One region of the Streptomyces sp. NPDC031497 genome, then DNA from elsewhere that is predicted to be linked to it. Evidence: riboswitches for the same ligand, from Rfam matches in the RefSeq annotation. Region 1 holds a riboswitch; each other region holds the start of a gene.

Region 1 (3,267 bases):
TCATAACCCAGAGGTCGCAGGTTCAAATCCTGTCCCCGCTACTGAAGAATCAGGGCCGGAATCCAAGAACGAGGATTCCGGCCCTGAGTCGTATACCGGGTTCCATACCGGCACGTGTCCCTCGTCACATCCGTCCGCACTCATCCGCCCGGCCCACACCACTCGCCGCCGCTCGCTCGCAACCGCAAACCTGGACGGACACGCATTGGACACCTGGGACATATGGGGAGTCGTACCGTGGCCCCTGGAGAGGCGCAGGAGGACGGGTCCGCAGCGGTCCGCACCCTGGCCTGCTTCCTGCCGGCCCTGCTGATCGTCGCCGGGGTCTGCTACGACGTCCTCACCCCGAGGGCCTTCACGGCCGTCCCGTTCTTCACGGCAGCCCCGCTGATCGCCGCGCCCCTCACCTCGCTGCGCACCACCGTCCTGACCGGCCTCGCGTCCTTCCTCGCCGCCTTCGCCGTGCACGCCCGCTTCGACTTCGGCCCGAACGTCGACATGGTTACCGAGGTCCTCACCGTGGTCACCGTCGCCGCCCTCGCGGCCGGCATCAACCGGGTCGTGCGCCTCGGTGACCAGCGTCTGGCCTCCGCCCGCGAGATCGCCGAGGCCGCCCAGCGGGCGGTCCTGCCCGAGCCCGACGAGCGGATCGGCGGCTTCGAGATCGCGGCCCGCTACGAGGCGGCCCAGGAGGGCGCCTTCATCGGCGGTGACCTGTACGCGGTCCAGGACACCCCGTACGGCGTGCGGCTGGTCGTCGGCGACGTCCGCGGCAAGGGTATGGGCGCGGTCGCCGCCGTCGCCGTGGTCATCGGCGCGTTCCGGGAGGCCGCCGAGCAAGAGGCAACGCTGGAGGCGGTGGCGGGGCGGCTGGAGCGGGCGCTGGCCCGCGAGGGCGTCCGGCGCGGCGGCCTCGACGCGGTCGAGGGGTTCACCACCGCCGTACTCGCCGAACTCCCGCGCGGTGACGGCACGGTCCGGGTCGTCAACCGCGGCCATCCGCCGCCCCTGCTGCTGCACGGCGACGGCACGGTGTGCCCGGTACGGGGGCCCGAGGCCGCACTGCCGCTCGGGATGGCCGAGTTGGGGGCCTGGCCGGACCGGGCCGCCGAGCACGCGTTCCCGAGCGGGGCCACGCTGCTGCTGTACACCGACGGCCTCTCCGAGGCGCGGGACGCACACGGCCGGTTCTACGACCCCGAGCGGCGGCTGGCCGGCCGTGCCGTCACCGCCCCCGGTGCGCTGCTGGCCCGGCTCGCGGCCGAGGTGCGCAGGCACACCGGCGGCGGCATGACGGACGACATGGCGCTGCTCGCCGTACGACGGCCCTGAGCGCGATCACGCGGCCGTTCTGGGGATTGTCACCCTCGGTGCACGGACGAGCGCCCTCCGCATAACAGCTGAGTCACCATCAAAACGCGTGTGACTCCTGAGCTGGACAGAACACAGAGTCAAGTCGACCGTTTTTGACCGTTCAGGCAGGTAAGTCCATGCTTTGAAAGCTTAATGATCAAGGCGAACAGCTTGGAATCTGACAGCCGGGTCTATTAACGTTCGATAACGCAGCGCGGTCGTCCCAGCCGTCACCCGCGACGGCTCCGCGCGCACGCGCCGAATCCCGCAAGGGAACCGGGGAACCACCACCTTGGGGTGAATCGCACAACTACCGCCGGGTACGAAACGGCCGGTATACGCGCGTAGGAGACCTTCCCGCTCCGAACCCGTCAGCTAACCCGGTAGGCAGCGGAAGGAAAGGAGTGCGCCCGCGTGGCGTCCAACCGGCCTGCTCCGACAGCCCCGTTCGTGCCCAGCCAGCGTCAACCCGAGACCTTCGGCTATGGCGGCTACCGCACCGACGAGGGCCCCTGGGAGGAGTGGAACCCCACCGAGGAGTCCCTCGCCCCGGTACGCGGCCGGCACCGGGTCGCCAAGCAGCGCGGCGGCGGGCTCGCCCGCAGCTCCACGGTCCTCGGCGTCGGCGTCATCGCCGCCGTCGGCGCGGGCGGCATGGCCAGCGCCAACACCGGCAAGCCGCCGGTCTCCATCTCCCTGCCCGACCTGCCGTCCTCCGTCGGCTCCCTGCTCGGCGAGGGCGGTGGCCACCACGCCACCCAGACCGCGCTCAGCAGCGTCACCACGACGACGAACGCCACCGACGCGGACTCCTCCGCCTCCTCGGCCGACGCCGGTGAGGCGCTGCGCAGCCGGATCATCGCCCAGGCCGAGCAGCAGCAGACCCAGCTCGACGTCAAGGCCACCGCCAAGGCCGTGGCCGCCGCCGACAAGGCGGTCTCCGACGCGGAGGCCAAGGCGGAGCAGACGGCGGCCGCCAAGGCCGCCGACGCCAAGGAGCAGGCGCAGGCCGCCGAGAAGGCGCAGGCCGAACAGAAGCGGCTCGCCGCGCTGGCCAAGCAGTACACGCTGCCGGTCGTCTCCTACACGATCACCGGCACCTTCGGGCAGGCCGGCTCGATGTGGGCCTCCGGCTACCACACCGGGCTCGACTTCGCCGCTCCCACCGGCACGATCATCAAGGCCGTGCACAGCGGCACCGTCACGGAGGCCGGCTGGGCCGGCTCGTACGGCTACCGCACGATCATCACCCTGGACGACGGCACCGAGCTGTGGTTCTGCCACCAGTCCTCGATCGGCGTCAAGGTCGGCCAGAAGGTCGCCACCGGTGACGTCATCGGCCGCGTCGGCGCCACCGGCAACGTCACCGGCCCGCACCTCCACCTGGAGGTCCACCCCGGCGGCCAGGCCACCGGCATCGACCCGATGACCTGGCTGCGCGGCAAGGGCCTCAACCCCTGACGGACCCCACTGATCCCCGGCGGCCCTGACGACAACCCCCCGACGTCAGGGCTGCCGGTTCGGTGTACCCAGGGCACCCCGGTGCATTCCGCTTTTACGAGAACTTCGCGTTGCGTCGGCATGGGCGCACCGGCAGCCGGTGTTGAACTGAGGCATGACTGCTTCTTCCGCTTCCCGCTCCCTCCGCAAGCTCGGCGCCTCCGACCTGGAGGTCTTTCCGCTCTGCCTGGGCGGCAACGTCTTCGGCTGGACCGCCGACGAGGCCGCCTCCTTCGCCGTCCTCGACGCGTACACGGCCGCCGGCGGCAACTTCGTGGACACCGCCGACTCGTACACGGCCTGGATCGAGGGCCACAAGGGCGGCGAGTCCGAGACCGTCATCGGCAAGTGGGTCAAGGCGCGCGGCAACCGCGACGACGTCGTGATCGCGACGAAGGTCAGCCAGCACCCCGA
Region 2 (3,267 bases), on a different contig from region 1:
AAATATGGGCGATGGAGACCGACAGAGGGCAACGGAAATAGCGCTCCACCGAATAACCCCTCTTTGTATACGGCGCCCGTGTTAATGCCGCAGGCCCGACATGTTTACGGGATGTTGCGAAGTCCTCACACCGTTCGCCCGGTCCGTGCCGCCGGAAAAGCGCAGCCGGTGGGAGACCGCGGACCGCTCGGTGTGCAGCGCGGTGATCGCCCGCGCGCGTTCGCTGTCGCCGCGCGTCACCGCGTCCACGATGGCGCCGTGCTCGGCCCAGGACTCCACGGGGTTGGCGGGCGCGTCGACGGCGTACATCCAGGCGATCTTGTGCCGCAGCTGGGTGAGTGTCGAGGTCAGGGCGTGGCTGCCGGTGGCCTGGGCGAGCGTCTCGTGGAACCAGCCGCCCAGGGAGCGCAGGTCCTCGCTGCCGCCCCTGCGGGCCCGTTCCTGGCCCAGCCTGACGAGTCCGCGCAGCACCTTGAGGTGGGCCTCGGTACGGCGCTGGGCGGCCCGGGATGCGCCGAGCGGCTCCAGGAGCAGGCGCATCTCCAGCAGGTCGGCGGCCTCCTGCTCGGTCGGTTCCGCGACGCACGCGCCCGCGTGCCGGCGCGTCACCACGAAGCCCTCGGCCTCCAGGGTGCGCAGGGCCTCGCGGACGGGGACGCGCGAGACGCCGTAGCGACGGGCCAGGAGTTCCTCGGTGAGCCGGCTGCCGCGCTCGTAGACACCCGCGACGATGTCGTCCCGGATCGCCGTGCATACCGAGTGCGCCGGAATACGCATGTCCGACCTCCGCCTTAATCCCCGTGAAACGCCGCCGAGTGGCGTCCGTTCCGTGACTCTATTGCAATGGGCGGGAATTTCCGACGGCGGCCCTGAATCCATGCATATTTTTTGGACACCGGGGTCACGAAAACGGCGAAAGCCCCGGCTCGGGGCCGGGGCTTCGGGACTCTCGCCGTGCGACGTCACAGGGCCGTCGCCATGTGCTCGGGTCAGACGTTCACGCCGTGCTTGCGGAGGTAGGCGACCGGGTCGACGTCCGAGCCGTACTCAGGGGTCGTACGGGCCTCGAAGTGGAGGTGGGGGCCGGTCACGTTGCCGGTAGCGCCGGAGAGGCCGATCTGCTGGCCCGGGGTGACCTTCTGGCCAACCGAGACGCCGATCGACGACAGGTGACCGTACTGGGTGTACATGCCGTCGGCCATCTTGATGACGATCTGGTTGCCGTAGGACCCGCCCCAGCCGGTGGAGACGACCGTGCCGGTGCCGACGGCGTGCACCACCGTGCCGGTGGCGGCGTGGAAGTCGATGCCGGTGTGGGCGCCGGAGGACCACAGGGAGCCGCCGGTCTTGTAGCCGGTGGAGACGTACGAGCCGGAGATCGGCGCGACGAAGGCGTTGAGGCGCTTGCGCTCCGCCTCCCGCGCGGCACGAGCCTCGGCCTCGCGCTCCTTCTTGGCCTTCTCGGCGGCCTTCTTGCGTGCGGCCTCCTCGGCCGCCTTGCGCTCGGCGGCGGCCGTCTGCGCGGCGGCCTGGGCGTCGATCTGGTCGGCGACCGAGTCGCTGACGGTGATGACCGGGGTGAGGCCGGTCTGCTCGACGGAGTTCTCGGCGGCGAGCGCCGGGGCGGCCGAGACGGTGCCGATGACACCCGTGGTGGTGAGGGCCGCGATGCCGGCGGCCTGCGCGGTGGTGCGCTTGACCCGACCGGGACGACGGTGCTTCCCGGAGGCGCACATGAACGCCATGTAGAGGTTGGTCCTTTCCTTCCCTCTCGCCTACCGGGTTAGCTGACGGGTTCGGAGCAGGAAGGTCTCCTACGGGCCCCCTCGCGGCTCGCGCGGGCGCCCGATTCACCCCAGGGACTGCGTGGGTCCCCGGCTCCCCTGGCTCGCGCCGTACGGGGACTCGGCGATGACTGTCCGGTGCCGCGGGCGCGGCGCACTGCCTGACGAACAGTCCGGAAGAACCTACGAGGACGCCTGAGCAATGCTCAAACGGATCACGGCTTTTGTCGCGCATCCCACAGGGCAGACAGGCAACCTCCGCCCTAATTCGGACATTCGGCAGCCCTGGTGACGCAACAGTCACCAGGGCCGCTTCACGCGCGTGCCGCTCGTCCGGCCGCGCCGCTTGCTTCGCCGCTCGCCGCGCGAGGCTTACTCCGCGGCGACGACCGTCACTTCGCCGATACCGAGGGCCTCGACGGGCTCCTGGATCTGCGCCGCGTCGCCGACCAGGACGGTCACCAGGTGGTCGACCGGGAAGGCGTTCACGACCGCCGCGGTGGCCTCCACGGTGCCGGTGGCGGCCAGTTGCCGGTAGAGCGTGGCCTGGAAGTCGTCGGGCAGATGCTGCTCGACCTGGTCGGCCAGGGTGCCGGCGACGGCCGCCGCCGTCTCGTACTTGAGCGGTGCCACGCCGACGAGGTTCTGCACGGCGACATCGCGCTCGGCGTCCGTGAGGCCCCCGGAGGCGAGGGTGCGCAGCACCGTCCACAGGTCCTGGAGTGCCGGGCCGGTGTTCGGGGTGTCCACGGAACCGCTGATGGCGAGCAGCGAGGCGCCTGAGCCGTCGGGGGCGGACCGCAGGACCTGCCCGAAGGCGCGGACACCGTACGTGTAGCCCTTCTCCTCGCGCAGGACACGGTCCAGGCGCGAGGTGAGGGTGCCGCCCAGGCAGTAGGTGCCGAGCACCTGGGCGGGCCAGACGCGGTCGTGCCGGTCGGCGCCGACGCGGCCGATGAGCAGCTGCGTCTGGACGGCTCCGGGGCGGTCCACGATGACGACACGGCCGGTGTCGTCGGCGGAGACCGCGGGCACCGGCCGGGGCTGGGCGGTGGAGCCGCGCCAGGCACCCAGCGTCTCGCCGAGCAGCTCGTCCAGGTCGATGCCGGTCAGGTCGCCGACGACGACCGCGGTGGCGGTGGCCGGCCGCACGTGCCGGTCGTAGAACGCGCGTACGGCGGCCGCGTCGATCTTCTCTACGGTGTCCTCGGTGCCCTGGCGCGGCCGGGACATCCGCGCGGTCGACGGGAACAGTTCCTTGTAGAGCTGCTTGGCGGCCCGGCGGCTGGGGTTGGCCAGCTCGTGCGGGATCTCGTCGAGGCGGTTGCGGACCAGCCGCTCGACCTCGCTGTCGGCGAAAGCGGGTGCCCTCAGCGCGTCGGAGAGCAGCCCGAGCCCCTTGCCCAGGCGGGAGGCGGGGACCTCCAGGCTGAGCCGGACGCCGGGGTGGTCGGCGTGTGCGTCGAGGGTGGCGCCGGCCCGC
Region 3 (3,267 bases), on a different contig from region 1:
TCCAGTTCGGCGTCGTCGCCGTCCCCGTCGAACCAGAGTCCGAGCCGTCGGACCTCTTCGGCGTACAGCGCGCCGCCGACCGGGTCCTCGGGACAGTTGCCGAGCATCTCGAAGCCGTCGAGGAGCCAGCACGCGTAGTTCCAGCGCGCCTCGCCCGGGTCCGCCTCGTTCCGTTCGGCCTCGTACTGGCTCTCGGTGTTGTAGCCGATCGCCACGTACGGTCTGCGATCGTCGTGCTCGACACGCCAGATGCGGAACGACAGCGCGTAGATCTCCGGCCGCAGCTCCCGCGGGAACCGCTCCAGCACCCCGGTCGCCGCCTCCAGCAGATGCTCCCGGAAGTCTCCCGGTCCGTCCGTCGCCACGCCCGCCCCCCGTCCCATCGGTGCAGTCAACCCACCGCCAACGTAACGCGCCCCACTGACAACGCCCCATCACGGCGACGGCGGGCGCCACTTGAGGCCGAAACGCACAGTGAGTCTCAGGGGCGTGCTGTCCGTATTCTCTGATCATGGTCGCACCCACCCCGTACGCACTGATCGCCACCGACCTGGACGGCACGCTGCTGCGCGCCGACGACACCCTGTCGGAGCGGACGCTCGCCGCGCTCGCGCGGGCCGGCCGGGCCGGCGCCCGGCATCTCGTGGTGACCGGCCGCCCCGCGCCGAGAGTGCGCCCCCTCCTGGACGACCTCGGCTGCACGGGACTCGCGGTCTGCGGCCAGGGCGCGCAGGTGTACGACGCCGGCGCGGACCGGCTGCTGTGGTCGGTCACCCTGGACCGGGAACTGGCGGAGACCGCCCTCGGCAAGATCGAGGCCGAGGTCGGGCAGGTGTACGCGGCGGTCGACCAGGACGGCGTGGACGGGCTCACGCTCATCGAGCCGGGCTACCTGATGCCCCACCCCACGCTGCCCGCGCTGCGCGTCGGCCGGCGCGACGACCTGTGGTGCGCGCCCATCAGCAAGGTGCTGCTGCGCCACCACACCCTGTCCGACGACGAACTGGCGGCGACCGCGCGCGCGGTGGTGGGATCGCTGGCGACGGTCACCATGTCGGGGCCGGGAACCGTCGAGCTCCAGCCGTGCGGGGTGACCAAGGCGACCGGCCTGGCGCTGGCCGCCGACCACCTGGGACTGAGCTCCGGACAGGTCGTCGCCTTCGGGGACATGCCCAACGACATCCCCATGTTCGACTGGGCGTCCTATGGGGTGGCCATGGCCAACGCCCATCCCGAACTCAAGACGGTGGCCGACGAGATCACCCTGTCGAACGAGGACGACGGCATCGCCGTCGTCCTCGAGAGACTCTTCAGCTGACGGCGCCGGTCAGTACGCGCCGTGCACGTTGTCCATCGAGCCGTACCGCGCGGCGGCGTAGTTGCAGGCGGCGGTGATGTTCGCGACCGGGTCGTAGATGTCGAACGACGTCCCGTCCACGTGGTAGGTCTTGAACGTCGGGTCGATCACCTGGAGCAGGCCCTTGGAGGGGATGCCGGCGGCCGCGTTGGAGTCCCAGAGGTTGATGGCCTGCGGATTGCCGGAGGACTCACGCATCACGTTGCGGTAGATGCCGTTGTAGCTGCCCGGGATGTGCTTCTCGGCCATGATCGCGAGCGACTCGCGGATCCAGCCGTCGAGGTTGTTCGGGTACCCGGCGAGCGTCGTCGAGGCCGTCGAGGTGGTGGAGGTGGCGGCGGAAGCGGCCGTCGCCCCGATGAGCGGGAGGGCGAGCACGGCGGCGCCGGTGCCGGCGATGGCGAGCGTGCGGATGACGCGGTTACGGCGGGGACAGCGGTGCCGAGCGGCAGCAGACATGGCGTGGTTCCTCTCCGTCGCCTGCGAGGTGAGCTGTCGGGTTCGGGCCCGGGGAGTGCCCGGCCGCTCCGCCCTGAGGCGAGACGACTTAACCCCTAGCCGTTCCGGTACGACGTCCGTCGGTGACGTCGGTCGCCCGGTCCGGCGACTTACCTGGTTTCCCCGCTCCTGCCGTGCGAATGGACTCGTCGATGGGTCACGACGGGCGGCGGCAGGATTCGGCGTCCGCCCGGCGAGCGGGAACGTATGCGAGAGCACATGTCCGGAACAAGTACCTGATTCACACAACACACCGATTGACCTTGATCTGAGTCGTATGGGCCGCTTGATCCTTTGCGGCTGCCAAGTCTCAACTCGCCCACAGGAAAAGGAGAGAAAGGTTCGCCTTACCACCCCTGTGGCACTCAGGGCCACGTGACCTACTTCACGAAACGGCAATTACGGCGAATCGGACAAGACGGATTCATGGAATCCGTTTTTCCGGGCATCGGCGGAAAAGTTCCTCGCCGCCATTCCTATGGATTGCCCTGATGGGGATGGATGAAGTGGCCCGCGTCACAGGTAACTCGCGAGATTGTCCGAATTGCCTAATTCGATGGAATTCCGGCTCGGCGGGGGTGAACCGATGGGGTCCGACCAGGTGTGGTCGGCAGCGGGTTCTGTGCATCCGGTTCATCCGGTTGGGTGCCCCCCTGGTGTGCCTTCGGGAACTCCGTACGGTCCTGCTACGCGCGCGTGCCGCGCTGATCGCGCGCGCCGGGGAGGTGGGCGCCCGGCAGCTTCGGCCGCTCGGGCACCTCGGAGGCCGTCGGGCGGCCCAAGGTCCAGGAGGCCGCCAGGAGTTCGCATGTGACGGGCGTACGTGATTCCGGTCACGCCTTAGGGGGAGGTGGCGGGCTCATCGACCCGGCGGCGGGCAGGAAGGCCGTCCACGCGCGCGTGTCCACCGTGAGGGCGGAACCTCCGCCGTACCGCGCGTCGTTGTCATGGTGGCCGTCCGTGGAGCGGGCCACGGCGACCGCCTTGAGCGGCTCGGGCGCGAGGGCCGCCGTCCGGAGGAAGATGCAGCCGTCCCAGGAGGCGCCGGCCGTGCCGACGCTCGCGTTTGCACCGGGGCCGCACTGTCGGCCGTTCGACGGTCGCGGGTCCGCCCTGCAGGCCGGTCGGTACGTGCCCGTGGCGCATGGAGCCGCGGGTGGGGGGGGCGAGGGCGAGCTGCGCGCATGGGCGGGCTCGTCCGCCGGTGCACGCCACGCGCGTGTGCGCGTGGAGACGCGTGGAGGCGACGTTCCGAAGGCGAAGGGCGTGCGGAGGTCCTCGTGCGTGATCACGTAGGGGATGAGGGTGAGGATGGCGGTATGGGCGTGGATCGGCGCGGTGTGCCTCCGTCGGCTTTGACGGGCGGCGGAGGGGGTACCTCCGGGCAGGTGATGTCGGACGGAGAGGGTGCG

Evidence for each region. Region 1 has a riboswitch for cyclic di-AMP ahead of ACZ5K7_RS18005 (M23 family metallopeptidase). Riboswitches for the same ligand answer to the same signal wherever they lie in the genome.
Region 2: linked by a shared signal. The riboswitch ahead of ACZ5K7_RS39300 (M23 family metallopeptidase) and the one ahead of ACZ5K7_RS18005 (M23 family metallopeptidase) in region 1 are both predicted to bind cyclic di-AMP.
Region 3: linked by a shared signal. The riboswitch ahead of ACZ5K7_RS31955 (transglycosylase SLT domain-containing protein) and the one ahead of ACZ5K7_RS18005 (M23 family metallopeptidase) in region 1 are both predicted to bind cyclic di-AMP.

The regions. Positions count from the first base shown of each region.
Region 1 is NZ_JBVIKO010000007.1:435,288-438,554, forward strand. It holds tRNA gene ACZ5K7_RS17995 (tRNA-Met) at 1-41, shown strand, start outside; gene ACZ5K7_RS18000 (PP2C family protein-serine/threonine phosphatase) at 223-1,332, shown strand; cyclic di-AMP (ydaO/yuaA leader) riboswitch at 1,600-1,758, shown strand; gene ACZ5K7_RS18005 (M23 family metallopeptidase) at 1,768-2,814, shown strand; gene ACZ5K7_RS18010 (aldo/keto reductase) at 2,969-3,267, shown strand, end outside.
Region 2 is NZ_JBVIKO010000027.1:135,650-138,916, reverse strand. It holds gene ACZ5K7_RS39305 (GntR family transcriptional regulator) at 82-777, opposite strand; gene ACZ5K7_RS39300 (M23 family metallopeptidase) at 990-1,745, opposite strand; cyclic di-AMP (ydaO/yuaA leader) riboswitch at 1,758-1,921, opposite strand; gene ACZ5K7_RS39295 (M16 family metallopeptidase) at 2,157-3,267, opposite strand, start outside.
Region 3 is NZ_JBVIKO010000018.1:149,075-152,341, reverse strand. It holds gene ACZ5K7_RS31965 (hypothetical protein) at 1-365, opposite strand, end outside; gene ACZ5K7_RS31960 (HAD family hydrolase) at 512-1,318, shown strand; gene ACZ5K7_RS31955 (transglycosylase SLT domain-containing protein) at 1,328-1,816, opposite strand; cyclic di-AMP (ydaO/yuaA leader) riboswitch at 1,820-2,017, opposite strand; gene ACZ5K7_RS31950 (CocE/NonD family hydrolase) at 2,689-3,147, opposite strand.